Regions from separate parts of the Pseudomonas sp. S3_A09 genome, predicted to be linked through region 1. Evidence: riboswitches for the same ligand, from Rfam matches in the RefSeq annotation. Region 1 holds a riboswitch; each other region holds the start of a gene.

Region 1 (4,475 bases):
CGCAGCGCGTCATACCAGATGCGCCCGGCGCGCTCCCAGGCGAACCCGCCCAGTATGGTCGCCACCTGGTAGAACGCATGGTTGGGAATGCCGGAGTTGATATGCACCCCGCCATTGTCCTCGTAGGTCTGCACAAAATCATCCATGTGCCCGGGCTGGGGGTCCTTGCCCAGCAGTTTGTCGTCAAACGCCGTGCCGGGGGCTTTCATCGAGCGCAGGGCGGTGCCTTTGATCTTTTGGGTGAACAGCCCTTTGCCGATCAACCAATCGGCGTCTTCCGCACGTTGCTTCAACGCATACTGCTTGATCAGCGAACCGAACACGTCCGACAGCGATTCATTCAACGCCCCGGACTGGTTGAAATACATCAGTTTGGCCTCGTCCTCGGTGACGCCGTGGGCCAACTCATGGCCAATCACGTCGAGGGCCACCGTAAAGCGGTTGAACAACTGCCCGTCTCCATCCCCGAACACCATCTGGGTCGAGTTCCAGAACGCATTGTTGTAGTTCTGGCCAAAGTGCACAGTGGCGTCCAGCGCCATCCCGGCATCGTCGATGGAGTTGCGATCGAAGACCTCGTCGAAAAAATCGAAGGTGGCGCCCAAGCCATCATAGGCCTCGTCCACCGCCGCATCACCACTGGCGGGCTGCCCCTCGCCACGCACCAGCGTGCCCGGCAGGCTGTCGGCGCCCTCGGCGCTGTAGATCGAGCGGCGTTTATCGGCCCCCATGGCCAGGGCCATATGCGCCGGTCCCTTGGCAGGCACGGCGACCATCCGTAGCGAGCGGAACGTTGTGTCCTTGGCGCGGGTGCGCAACGCGACCTCCCGTTGCGCTTTGTCCCCGTTGCGCGCGATCTGGTCGAGCATATAGGGCGGGATCAGGCAGAAAATCGGATTACGATTCGGCTGGCGAACACACATTGGCTGGCTCCATTTGGCAGGTAACAACGTCCGGGTCATCGATTCAGGATAGCCTCCAGGGGTTATCGCGTGTCATCAATTGTCATTAACCTATGTTGCAGTCGTGTTTATCCAAGGAGGACTGACCGATGCCCGCACGTAAAGCCAAAATCGACCTTTCATACCGCCCCAGGCTCGCTGACCTGCGCCCATTGATCGCACCGAGCCCCACATTGCTGGAGGCACGAGCCGCGACGCCCCGCGTCACCTCGGCCAACGACTTGAAGGACCGACGCGGCTACGCTGAGGACTTTCTCGGCAGCTTCGGGGTGCCCTGGCCTACGGTTGAAGAGACCTTGGCCGGCGATGTCCAGAAGCGCCTGGACTACACGCACTTCTCGATAACGATGTCACGCTCGAAGCGGCTCGCGCTGTATGTGGGCGTCAACATCGATGGCGGGCAGCATATGGACATCATTCGCAGCAACGACACCTGGGCCTACGACGGACGCCTGCCCATTGATGCGCAGGTGGGCGAAGCACTGTATGCCAGCAACGGCCTGGATCGCGGCCACCTGGTGCGCCGACAAGACCCCAACTGGGGCGACGCGGCGCAAACCGCCAACTTCGACACCTTCCACTTCACCAACTGTTCACCGCAGATGAGCGGGTTCAACCAGAAAACGTGGCTGGAGCTCGAAGACTACATCCTCGACAACACCCAGCGCTGGAAAGCCCGAGCCACCGTGTTCACCGGCCCGGTGTTCGCCGACGAAGACCGGGTGTACCGGGGCGTCCAGATCCCCAAGGCGTTCTGGAAAGTGGTCGCCTACCTCAGCGATGACGGCAAGCCTTCGGCCAGCGCCTACATGATCGACCAGAGCCGCGAGCTGGGCCAGCTCGACCTGGTGTTCGGCCAGCTCAGGACCTACCAGCGCAGCGTAATCCAGATAGAACGCCTCACCGGCCTGCGTTTTGCCAACCTGGCCGACTACGACGGCTTCAGCAACGAAGAACGCGCCACCGGCACGCGGATTGAAGCCCTGATACAGGGGCCTGAAGACATTCGTCTCTGACCGGGCGTGCCTCGGGCTATATCGCCCCGCCCTAATCAACTACCATACCGCGCCGGTTCCCAAACGGGACTAATAGGGAATCCGAAGCGCGGTACACCCTCGCCAATCGGAACTGCCCCCGCAACTGTAGGTGCTGAGCCTGCTCCCTGATGCCACTGGACCTTGTCCGGGAAGGCCGGAGCCTGGCGACGACGCATCAGTCAGGAGACCTGCCGGCCCAAGCTCAATTACCAACCGGCGGGGTGTCCGGGAAGGACATTCTTGCCTGTTTTTCTAGTGCAGCGCTTAAGGGTGTATTTCCGAATGGCACGTACGGTTCATTCGGAGATTGCCCCATGCTGCCACGCGTTACCGCCCTGCTCACCGGCCTGGGCTTCTGTGCCCTCGCCCAAGCCGCGCCCACCCACTACCCGCTGACCGTGGAAAACTGCGGCAGTCGCCTGACCTTCCAGCAAGCCCCCGCCCGCAGCGTGACCATCGGCCAGGCGGCCACCGAGATGCTCTACGCATTGGGCGTGGGCGACAAAGTGGTCGGCACCTCACTGTGGTTCAACAGCGTACTGCCGCAGTACAAGGTGCAGAACGACGGCATCGAGCGGCTAGCCAACAATGAGCCGAGCTTTGAAGCCGTGATCGCCAAGCGCCCGCAGCTGGTGGCCGCCGAGCTGGAGTGGGTGGTCGGGCCCCAGGGCGTGGTCGGCACCCGCGAGCAATTCCATGAACTGAAGATCCCCACTTACCTGCTGCCCTCCGACTGCGAAGGCAAGGACAACCTGGTAGGCGCCGACGGCACACGGCTGGAGCCGTTCCGAATCGAGACGATCTATAAAAGCATCAGCCAACTCGCCGAGATCTTCGACGTACAGGCGCGCGGCCAACAGTTGAACGACGACCTCAAGGTACGCTTGGCCAAATCTGTTGCCACCGTGCAAAGCAAAGGCCTCAAGCAAGCCAGTGCCTTGGTGTGGTTCTCCAGTTCCGAGATGGCCAGCGATCCTTACGTGGCCGGCCACAAGGGCATTCCAGAGTTCATGCTGGAAACCCTCGGTCTGCACAACGTGGTGCAATCCGATGAAGAATGGCCCGCCGTCGGCTGGGAAACCCTCGCCAAGGCCAACCCGACCTTTCTGGTGATCGCACGCATGGACCGCCGCCGCTACCCCGCCGACGACCATGAAAAGAAACTGGCCTTCCTGCGCAGCGATCCCGTGACTCGCAACATGGACGCGGTGAAAAACAACCGCATCATCATCCTCGATGCCCTGGCGCTGCAGGCCAGCATCCGCACGTTCGACGGGCTTGAGCAACTGGCCACGGCCATCGACGGCTACGACCTGCCCAAATGACGCGCACCCTACTCGCCCTGGCCCTGCTATTAGCCGCCCTACTCGCGGGGGTGGCGATCGGCGAAACCGCCATCTCGCCGCAAGTCGTGCTCCAGGTGCTCGCCAACAAACTGTGGGCGGCCAGCTACGTGCTTGACCCCATCGACGAAGGCGTGGTGTGGAACTACCGCCTCACCCGCGCCCTGGTCGCCGCTGCGTGTGGCGCCGGGCTGGCGACGTGCGGGGTGATCCTGCAATCGCTGTTGCGCAACCCACTGGCCGATCCCTACCTGCTGGGCATCAGTGCCGGCGCTTCGACTGGCGCGGTGCTGGTGGCGTTGATCGGCGTGGGCGGCGGGTTGATTTCGTTGTCGGCGGGCGCGTTTGTTGGCGCCATGGCGGCGTTTGCGCTGGTGATCCTGCTGGCGCGCGCCAGCGGTTCGGCCAGCGGCACCGGCCAGATCATCCTGGCGGGCATTGCCGGCTCGCAGTTGTTCAATGCGCTCACCGCCTTCCTGATCACCAAATCCGCCAGTTCCGAACAGGCGCGCGGCATCCTGTTCTGGCTGCTCGGCAACCTCAGTGGTGTGCGCTGGCCCTCGGTGTGGTTAGCGGTGCCGGTGGCCGTTGCAGGCTTGGCGGTGTGCCTGTGGCACCGCCGTGCGTTGGATGCGTTTACCTTCGGCAGCGACTCGGCAGCGTCCCTCGGCATTCCGGTGCGCCGGGTGCAATTTGTGCTGGTGGGCTGCGCGGCCCTGGTGACGGCGGTGATGGTGTCGATTGTTGGCTCCATCGGCTTTGTCGGATTGGTAATCCCCCACGCCGTGCGCCTGCTGCTCGGCACCGGGCACTCGCGCTTGCTGCCGGCCAGTGCGTTGGGCGGCGCGTTGTTCTTGATTGCAGCCGATGTACTGTCGCGCACCTTGATCAAAGGCCAGGTGATTCCGGTCGGCGTGGTCACGGCGCTGGTCGGCGCGCCGGTGTTTGCGCTGATCCTCATTGGCCGGAGGAATGCGCGATGACAGTACTGAGCTGCAAAGGGTTGGGCTTCAAGGTGCGTGAAGCGCAGTTGCTGCGCGATATCCATCTGGACGTGCAGCCGGGCGAAACCCTCGGCATCGTCGGGCCGAACGGCTCCGGCAAATCCACCTTGCTCAAGCTGCTCGCCGGGC
Region 2 (4,475 bases), 1.5 Mb from region 1:
GGGATTTTAGCCGGCGCAGGCTAATGCAAAGGTGGCTTGGGCGGTTTTTTTGCGAGTGATCAACAGGCGGGCAGGGCTGCCTGCAAGGTGCTCGGCGAGTGCCAGCGCGGCGCTTTCGGCGATGCCATAACAGCCGGTGTGGGCAAAAGCGATGTCGGATTTGTGGCTCAGGCGGTGTTCAAACGCCGCCAGTTGCTCGGCGCTGAAACACTGCAGTGGCAGGTTCAGCCTCTGGGCCAGAGCCAGTAACCCCGGTTCATTCTGTTTGCGATCGATACTGGCCAGCGCGCTAATGCGGTGACGCTCGATACCGCCCTCGGCGAGGGCCGAATCGAACAGCGCCAGCAAGGTGTGAAGATCACAACCCCGCTGGCAACCCAGGCCGATCACCAGGGTCATGCCGAGTATTGGTCGTCACGGTTGCGGCGGAACAGCCACGCGCTGATCAGGCCCAGTGCGAGCCAGAAAGCGACGTTGGTCAACTGTGAAGCGATCTTGAATTGTGCTTCCAGGGCTTGCGGTGCCAGCATCGAATGCACTTCGGGCTGTGGCGCGCCAATCACGTGGGGGACGGCGAGGATCGCCACGCCCAGCACTTTCAACAGCCAGTTACGACCAAATACGATCAAAGCGATGCCGGCAGCCGTAGAAGCCGCAGTGCCGATCCACCAGGTCTGGCGCAGCGCCAGGTCCGCGGCGGCAGTGCCCGGCAGCTCAGGCGGCAGGCCCATCGTCGGTGCCAGCACGAAGGTTGCGTAACCGGCCAAGCCCCACAGCAAGCCTTGGGCGGTGCGGGTTGGCGCGCGCAGTGTGTAGAGACCGGCCAGCATCAGCGCAAAACCGACCGCGACCACCAGATTACCGCCTGTGGTGGAGAGCACGCGCTGCCAGCCGTCTTCCGGCTCCCAGGCTTCGGCATCGTGGGTGTGGGCGGCAGCGCCTTCGGTGTGTTCGTGGGCCACTTCGGTGGCGGCCGGGGCCTTTTCAAAGGTTTCCGCCTGCAGAATCAGCGGGGCGACCCAGAAGCTTTGCAGCAAGGTCAGCAACAGGGCGGCCAGCAGGCCGGTGAAACCTGCAGTTTGCGCGATACGCTTGATCATGTCGGCAGGTCTCAGTGGCACGGGAACGCAGCGCTGTGGCGGGTATCGTGGGCAGCGTTGTGCACGGCCTCGATGTGCGAGAAACCGGCAAAGTACACCAGGCACGCACCAAGGATCGACGCGCCGATGGCGGCGGTCAGGCGTTGGCTCAGGGTGGCGGTGCTGCTGGCGGAGTGCGAGGTGCTGCTGACGATCGACATGGCGCGTCCCTTTCAGGTGTCTGGGTGAAACGAGCGCATGGAAACCCCGCGAGCCAGGCACGCAGGGTTTGAACAGCGCCCGCCCACCGCGGGTTTGTTATCTGAATTTTTCGGGCCGGTCTCCGGGCTTGCGAGGGGCAATGTGCCTAATAAGCATCGCCTTCCCATGCCGTCGAGGCACAGTGGATCTGACGCTTCACTCGCTTACCGTTGCGGGGGCAGCACCGGACTGGTCATATCGCTATGACGCACCGGTTTCCCGTTTCACCCTGTGAAGGGCACCCGAAACAAGATGTGTAGGAGAGCATGGGGGTGGGAGGGGAGTCAATTGGGGTGTGTACATATCCGTTGCTGCGGTGATGGCTGAAATGGGTTCCGCTCCTACAGCGAACCGCCTTTGCTCTACACCACTCAAGCCGGCTGTCAGGCCGCTGTGCTTTTGCTTTTGCTTTTGCTTTTGCTTTTGATCTTGATCTTGATCTTGATCTTGATCTTGATCCTAAGCGCCCCGTCAAACACGCTGGCCGGAATTCGACAGGGATTTGGGGGGTAAACCGGCAGGGATGCCGGTTTAGCCGCCCCGCGCCATGGATGGCGCGTGGCGGCGGCCCCCCAAATCCCTGTCGGATTACGGGCACACCGAGCGTGAGCGAGGTGCCGAGTGTTGGGGCAAGAGCCCTTTGGTTACTTTGGGGCTCTTTTCCAAAGTGACCCGCCGTAAGGGCGGAACCCATTTCAGCCGTTACCGCAGAAACGGATATGTACACTAACCCAACCAATCCAACCCCATCATTGACCATCCCCCAAGCACTGCGTAGCCTTACACCCTTCGAGGTTCTTCGGCCCAGGCCGAAGCTAAGAAGGGAACGCGGTCCAAGCCGCGGCTGCCCCCGCAACTGTAAAGGGTTCAGCTGACTGCCACGCCACTGCCGACAAGGCGGGAAGGCGCAGCCAGCGCCGGTCGCAAGACCCGCAAGCCCCAAGCCAGGAGACCTGCCTCGCAACCGATTTTCTACTTCAACCGGGCGGGGTGATCCGGTGACGAAATCCGCTGCTGCGCGCCGTCGCAGGGCCTATCGTCCCGTATGCCCGCCCCCAAGGGCATCCGATGAAAACACTGGCCAAACTCCCCGTCACCATCGTCACCGGCTTCCTCGGCTCGGGCAAGACTACCTTGCTGCGCCACATGCTCGATAACGCCCAGGGCCGTCGCATCGCCGTGATCGTCAACGAATTCGGCGAACTGGGTATCGACGGTGAAATCCTCAAGCAGTGCTCCATCGGCTGCACCGAAGAAGAAGCCAACGGCCGCGTCTACGAGTTGGCCAATGGCTGCCTGTGCTGCACCGTGCAAGAAGAGTTCTTTCCAGTGATGCGCGAGTTGGTGGCCCGTCGCGGCGACCTCGACCATATCCTCATCGAAACCTCCGGCCTGGCCCTGCCAAAACCGCTGGTACAAGCCTTTCAGTGGCCGGAAATCCGCAGCGCCTGCACCGTCGACGCTGTGATCACCGTGGTCGACAGTCCGGCCGTGGCCGCCGGCACCTTCGCCGCTTTCCCGGACCAGGTGGATGCCCAGCGCAAGCTCGACCCGAACCTGGACCACGAGTCGCCGCTGCATGAGCTGTTCGCCGACCAACTGGCCAGCGCCGACCTGGTGATCCTCAACAAGAGCGACCTGATCAGCCCTGAAGACCTGGCCCGTGTGCGCCTGGAAGTCGCGGAAGAACTGCCGCCCGCGGTGAAGATCATTGAAGCCAGCAGCGGTCGTTTGCCGTTGGACGTGCTGATCGGCCTGGGTGCCGGCTCTGAAGAGCATATCGACGGTCGCCACAGTCATCACGACCATCACCATGACGGTGAAGACGATCATGACCATGATCACGACGCCTTCGACTCCATCTCCATCGACCTGCCGCAGGCCGATGAAGCGCTGCTGCTCGACGCCCTGACCCAGTTGGTGGTGCAACACGGCATCCTGCGCGTCAAAGGCTTCGCTGCGATTCCGAACAAGCCGATGCGCCTGCTGATCCAAGGGGTGGGTACGCGTTTCGACAAGCACTTCGACCGTGCCTGGGGCCCGGACGAAGCACGCATCACACGCTTGGTGCTGATCGGTCAGGACCTCGACGCGGCGGGCCTTGAAGCGCAACTGCGCGCAGCCCTCAGCGTTTAACCCATGCACCTGCTCAGGACCCAGCCCGGTGGTTTCGTCTCGGACGACAATATTGCCGACCTCGGACAAACCCCCGCTGATCTGGTGATCCTGTGCAGCGGCGATTCCAGCCTGGCGCTGCTGGCCGAAGCGGCCCAGCAGTTGCCGGACGATTACCCCAGCTTTCGCTTGGCCAACCCGATGCAGGTGCAGAACCATGCCTCGGTCGACCTGTATGTCGATGAGGTGCTGCGCCACGCCAAGGTCATTCTGATTTCCCTGCATGGTGGCATCGGTTATTGGCGTTACGGCATTGAGCGTCTGGTGGAATTGGCCGAGCGTGGCGTTCAACTGATTCTGGTGCCGGGGGATGATCGCCCGGACCCTGAGCTCAGCGGACTAAGTACCGTCGGCGCCGAAGAGCGTGATCGCCTCTGGCACTTCCTGCGTCAGGGCGGCCTGGGCAATGCCCTGGATTTCTATCGCTGCCTGGCCAGCACTTACCTGGGCCGTGATTACGCCTGGGCCGAGCCGCAAACCTTGCCGCGCACGGCGATTTATCACCCGCACCGTGCCAGCGCCCGGCTGAATGATTGGCAGGCCGACTGGAATGCTGAGTGGCCGGTGGCGGCGGTGTTGTTCTATCGCTCGCATTTGCAGGCAGCCAATACCGGTTTTATCGATGTGTTCTGCCAGCGCTTGCAGGCGGCGGGTCTCAACCCGTTGCCGATGGCGGTGGCCAGTTTGAAAGAACCCGGCTGCCTGGCGGTGGTCGAGGACCTGCTGGACGAGGTCGGCGCGGCGGTGATTCTCAACACCACCGGCTTCGCCCAGTCCAGCCCGGAAGCGCCGCACTTGCGGCCGTTTCGCCGCAATATCCCGGTGATCCAGGCGATCTGCGCCCAGGACAACCAGCCCGGCTGGGAAGCGAGCGACCAAGGTCTTGGCCCCCGCGACCTGGCGATGCACATTGCCTTGCCGGAGCTGGACGGGCGGATCATCAGCCGGCCGATCAGCTTC
Region 3 (4,475 bases), 290 kb from region 1:
GACGATGGAGCAATTCGGGGGCGACAGTGCCGCCGCTGAAGTGGCGCATGTCGCGACGTTCAGCGATGGCGCGGTAGACGGCCTGGCGGTCGGCCTCGGGGAAGGCGTTGTCGGTCATGGCCTCATCGCCGGCAAGCCGGCGCCTACAGGATCGGGCGCGAACAATGCGGCCACCGCCTGGGGATTCGAGGGGAAGTAAAAGTGTACGTAGGAAGCCGTCATCCGCCCCTGCCGATAAACCGCCTCGGCACCGCGTCCGCCATTGGGGCTAAGGCCACGGGCAATCGGCTGCCATTCGGTGGTGGTCAGGGAGTGGTGATAGGTATGGCCGCGCAGCGTGCCTTCGGGCAATTCGACATTTTGCAGCGCCAAGGCCGCGAGTTTCTTCTGCATCACCGCATCGCCTTGCAGCAGGCCCACCAGTTCGGCGCGAACACCCTCGACATCGGTCAGCGAGTCCAGCAGGTAGAGCATGCCGCCGCATTCGGCGAGCAGCGGTTTGCCGGCGGCATGATGAGCGCGGATGGCGTCAAGCATCGAGGTGTTCTCCGCCAGCGCCTGGTGGTGCAATTCCGGATAACCACCGGGCAGATAGAGGCTGTCGACATCAGGCAATTCGCGATCGTGGATCGGCGAGAAAAACTCCAGTTCAGCGCCCATTGCCCGCAGCAGGTCGAGGCTGGCGCCATAGGTAAACGCGAAGGCTTCGTCGCGGGCCACGGCGATGCGCACACCGTTGAGCAATGGCTGGGTTTCGATCACTTCCGGTGCGGCAAAGGTCACTGGCGGCGGCAAAGCCACTTCGCAACTGCTGCCCAGCGCTTGGGCGGCTGCATCGAGACGCACATCGAGGTCGTTCAGTTCGCTCGCCTGTACCAGGCCTAAGTGACGGCTAGGCAGTTCGATACCGGTCTCGCGGGATAACGCGCCGTACCAGCGCAGGCCTTCGGTGAGGCTGCCTTCGAGCAATTGTGCGTGACGCAAGGTGCCAACGCGATTGGCCAGCACCCCGGCAAACGGCAGATCCGGCTGATAACGTGCCAGGCCCAGGGCCAACGCGCCGAAGGTCTGGGCCATCGCCGTACCGTCAATCACGCCCAAGACAGGCACGCCGAAGTGTCGCGCCAGGTCGGCGCTCGACGGTGTGCCATCGAACAGGCCCATCACGCCTTCGATCAGGATCAGGTCCGCCTCCCCCGCCGCTTCCCATAGCAAGCGACGACTTTCCTGCTCGCCCACCATCCACATGTCCAATTGATACACCGGCGCACCGCTGGCGCGTTCGTGGATCATCGGATCGAGGAAGTCCGGGCCGCATTTGAACACGCGTACCCTGCGCCCCAGGTTGCGGTGCAATCGGGCAAGCGCGGCGGTGACGGTGGTTTTGCCCTGGCCGGACGCCGGTGCGGCAATCAAGACGGCCGGGCAATGACGGGGCTGATTCAAAGTTCGACGCCCTTCTGTGCCTTGATACCGGCTTGGAACGCGTGTTTGAGCATGCCCATTTCGGTGACGGTGTCGCCCATTTCGATCAGTTCAGGCTTGGCACCGCGGCCGGTGACCACCACGTGTTGCATCGGCGGGCGGGCTTGCAGGTCGCTGAGCACCTGGTCCAGGTCGAGATAGCCGTGCTTGAGGGCGATGTTCAGTTCGTCGAGTACGACAAGACCGATAGACGGGTCCTGCAGCAACTCGCGGGAAACCGCCCAGGCGGCTTCGGCGGCGGCGATGTCACGCTGGCGGTCCTGGGTTTCCCAGGTGAAGCCTTCGCCCATGACATGAAAGCGCACTTGCTCGGGGAAACGGCGGAAGAACAATTCCTCACCGGTACTGTTGCGCCCCTTGATGAACTGCACCACACCGCACTGCATGCCGTGCCCCATGGCTCGGGCCAGCATGCCGAACGCGGAGCTGCTCTTGCCTTTGCCGTTGCCGGTCAGCACTAGCAACAGGCCGCACTCGTTCGGGGAGTTGGCGATGCGTTCATCGATCACGGCTTTTTTGCGCAGCATGCGCGCCAGGTGGCGTTCGTCGCGGTCGGGGGAATCGGTCATGGCAGCTCTCCGTTGGGGCTGGACAAAAACGGCGGGCAGGAAAAAGAAAAAACAGATAGCCAAGCATCGCCCACCGTGATGCTGTTGGATGTTGCAGGCCGGTCTCCGGGCTCATGAGTGGCGCGCGTCTTATAGAAGCGCGTACCGACGCTGCGCCTTCCCATATCGCGAGCGATACAGTGGCAAAAGGCAGCGTCTTGACTCATTTACCGTTGCGGGGGCAGCGCCGGGATCGCGGCGTCACTGTGTACAAGTGCGCTCACTCACCGGCTTCCCTGTTTCACTCCGTCGACCCATGGGCCACAGAGCACCTGGAACAAGCGGCGAAGGGTAGTAGTTTGAGGGGCGAGCTGCAAGCTTCAAGCTGATCGCCGCAAGCAGGCATCGCACCGCTTGCAGCTTCACGCGTGAAACCTGCCGCTGCTTTCTAGGGATTACGCGCCAGATTGCCTGGCAACACGCGCTTGGCGCTCAGGTAGGCATTCTGCCAATACGCCTTGGACAAGGTGTCCAGCTTCACCGTACCGCCGGTTTGCGGTGCATGCACAAAACGGCCTTCACCGACGTAGATCCCGGCGTGGCTGACCTGTGAACCGCCGCCCGTGGCAAAGAACAACAGGTCGCCCGTCTGCAGATTCTGCTCGCTGACATCTTGCGCACGCATCACGATCAATTCGCGAGTGGTACGCGGCAGGGAGATACCGGCAGCGTCGCGGAAGACAAAACCGATCAGGCCACTGCAATCAAACCCGGAGTCCGGTGTATTGCCGCCCCACCGATAAGGCGTGCCGACCAGGCCCAGGGCACGGAAGAGGACGTCTTCGGCCGCAGGCGAGAAATTCTGGCTGGAATAGTTGAACACCGGCTTGGGCTTCACCGCTACGGGAGCAGGCGGCGGTGGACGACTTGCGCAGGCGCTGAGCAGCGCGGCGCAAAGAATGAGGATCAGGCGGGCCGAGGTCGACATGGGCAGAACAATCCTGGTCTGGATGCGGCTTTCGCTGCCGAACGCTGAAAACCAGAACGCGCAAGCAAAGCTCGCGCGAACGGATTACAACAATGTCCAGGGATTCTAGCGCTTACACGTCAAACTTCAAGTATCACTTTAAGTTTACTTGCTAGCGGTAACTGTCGTCGGGGCCATGGCGAGTGCGCGCTTGGCTTCGATGAAGGTTTTGCTCCAGTAGCTGTCGCCCAGATTGTCGACTCGAACACCGCCACTGCGACGGCTGCTGGAGTGGATAAACTGGTTGTCGCCCAAGTAGATACCGGCATGACTCACACGACCACGCCCTGCTGTACTGAAGAAAAGCAGATCACCGGGCTTGAGGTTGTTGCGCGCGACCAACGGTGCATCCACGTTGATCATTTCGCGGGTGGAGCGTGGCAGGTTCATGCCCGCTTCTTCACGAAACAGATAGCCGATGAAACCGCTGCAGTCGAAGCCGGCTTCAGAAGTGCCGCCGAAACGGTAACGGGTACCGATCAGGGACATGCCGCGTTCGAGGATGCTGTCGGCCAGAACGGGAAGCTGGTAAGGCTTGCTACCGGAGAAGTTGGTCAGCTCTTTTTCAGTTGCCAGCTCTTCTTCATAAACAGAAGCAGACTGTGCAGCAACGAATTTTGCCTGATTTTGAACCTGTGGTTTTTGCTGTTCTGCCACCTGTTGAGGGTGGGAGGCGCAACCAAACAACAGGGTAACGAGTGCGAGGGGCACGAGGGGTGCGAAGCGATTTAGCATGGGCACGACCGTGGCTGATATGTAAAGAAGACGAGACTATGCCCTCTATCACATCGATTTGCAAATTCAATCGTGATCTATGTGACTTCTTGTTTGGACCATGACATCTAAGCCCTTAACACCCCGTACCTGCCTTTTGCGTAGCCACATCGGCTCAAACGCAGGTTTTCTGGCGCCTGGAATTTGCCGAACGCGGCAAAAACAAAGGGCTGTCTACCAGCCGAGGGTTTCTTTCAAGAAGGGAATGGTCAGCTTGCGCTGGGCCTGCAAGGAGGCCTGGTCGAGCTGTTCGAGCAAATCGAACAATGCGCTCATGCTGCGTGTACCGCGAGTGAGAATAAAATGCCCCACCTCATCGGTGAGGTGCAGGCCACGACGGGAAGCACGCAGTTGCAAGGCACGCAATTTGTCTTCGTCGGAGAGCGGGCGCATCTGGAAGATCAGCGCCAAGGTCATCCGCGACTTGAGGTCGGCCAGCTTGATCGGCAATTCCCGTGGCGAGGTAGACGCGGCAATCAGCAGGCGCCGACCACTGTCACGCAAACGGTTGAACAAGTGAAAGAGCGCCTCTTCCCATTCCGCCTTGCCGGCGATCGCTTGCAGATCGTCCAGGCACACCAGCTCGTACTGCTCAAGATGGTCGAAAATGCCGATACCGCGATCCATCAACTCAGCCAGGG

What was found. Region 1 has a riboswitch for cobalamin ahead of AB4N92_RS02750 (ABC transporter substrate-binding protein). Riboswitches for the same ligand answer to the same signal wherever they lie in the genome.
Region 2: linked by a shared signal. The riboswitch ahead of cobW (cobalamin biosynthesis protein CobW) and the one ahead of AB4N92_RS02750 (ABC transporter substrate-binding protein) in region 1 are both predicted to bind cobalamin.
Region 3: linked by a shared signal. The riboswitch ahead of cobO (cob(I)yrinic acid a,c-diamide adenosyltransferase) and the one ahead of AB4N92_RS02750 (ABC transporter substrate-binding protein) in region 1 are both predicted to bind cobalamin.

The regions. Positions count from the first base shown of each region.
Region 1 is NZ_CP162752.1:563,511-567,985, forward strand. It holds gene AB4N92_RS02740 (M4 family metallopeptidase) at 1-923, opposite strand, end outside; gene AB4N92_RS02745 (DNA/RNA non-specific endonuclease) at 1,052-1,978, shown strand; cobalamin riboswitch at 2,015-2,209, shown strand; gene AB4N92_RS02750 (ABC transporter substrate-binding protein) at 2,314-3,324, shown strand; gene AB4N92_RS02755 (FecCD family ABC transporter permease) at 3,321-4,325, shown strand; gene AB4N92_RS02760 (ABC transporter ATP-binding protein) at 4,322-4,475, shown strand, end outside.
Region 2 is NZ_CP162752.1:5,224,593-5,229,067, forward strand. It holds gene AB4N92_RS24410 (cobalamin biosynthesis protein) at 7-399, opposite strand; gene AB4N92_RS24415 (CbtA family protein) at 396-1,100, opposite strand; gene AB4N92_RS24420 (CbtB domain-containing protein) at 1,112-1,300, opposite strand; cobalamin riboswitch at 1,397-1,601, opposite strand; cobalamin riboswitch at 2,116-2,315, shown strand; gene cobW (cobalamin biosynthesis protein CobW) at 2,409-3,476, shown strand; gene cobN (cobaltochelatase subunit CobN) at 3,480-4,475, shown strand, end outside.
Region 3 is NZ_CP162752.1:855,473-859,947, forward strand. It holds gene bluB (5,6-dimethylbenzimidazole synthase) at 1-118, opposite strand, end outside; gene AB4N92_RS04085 (cobyrinate a,c-diamide synthase) at 115-1,446, opposite strand; gene cobO (cob(I)yrinic acid a,c-diamide adenosyltransferase) at 1,443-2,054, opposite strand; cobalamin riboswitch at 2,134-2,384, opposite strand; gene AB4N92_RS04095 (C40 family peptidase) at 2,482-3,021, opposite strand; gene AB4N92_RS04100 (C40 family peptidase) at 3,166-3,795, opposite strand; gene hda (DnaA regulatory inactivator Hda) at 4,009-4,475, opposite strand, start outside.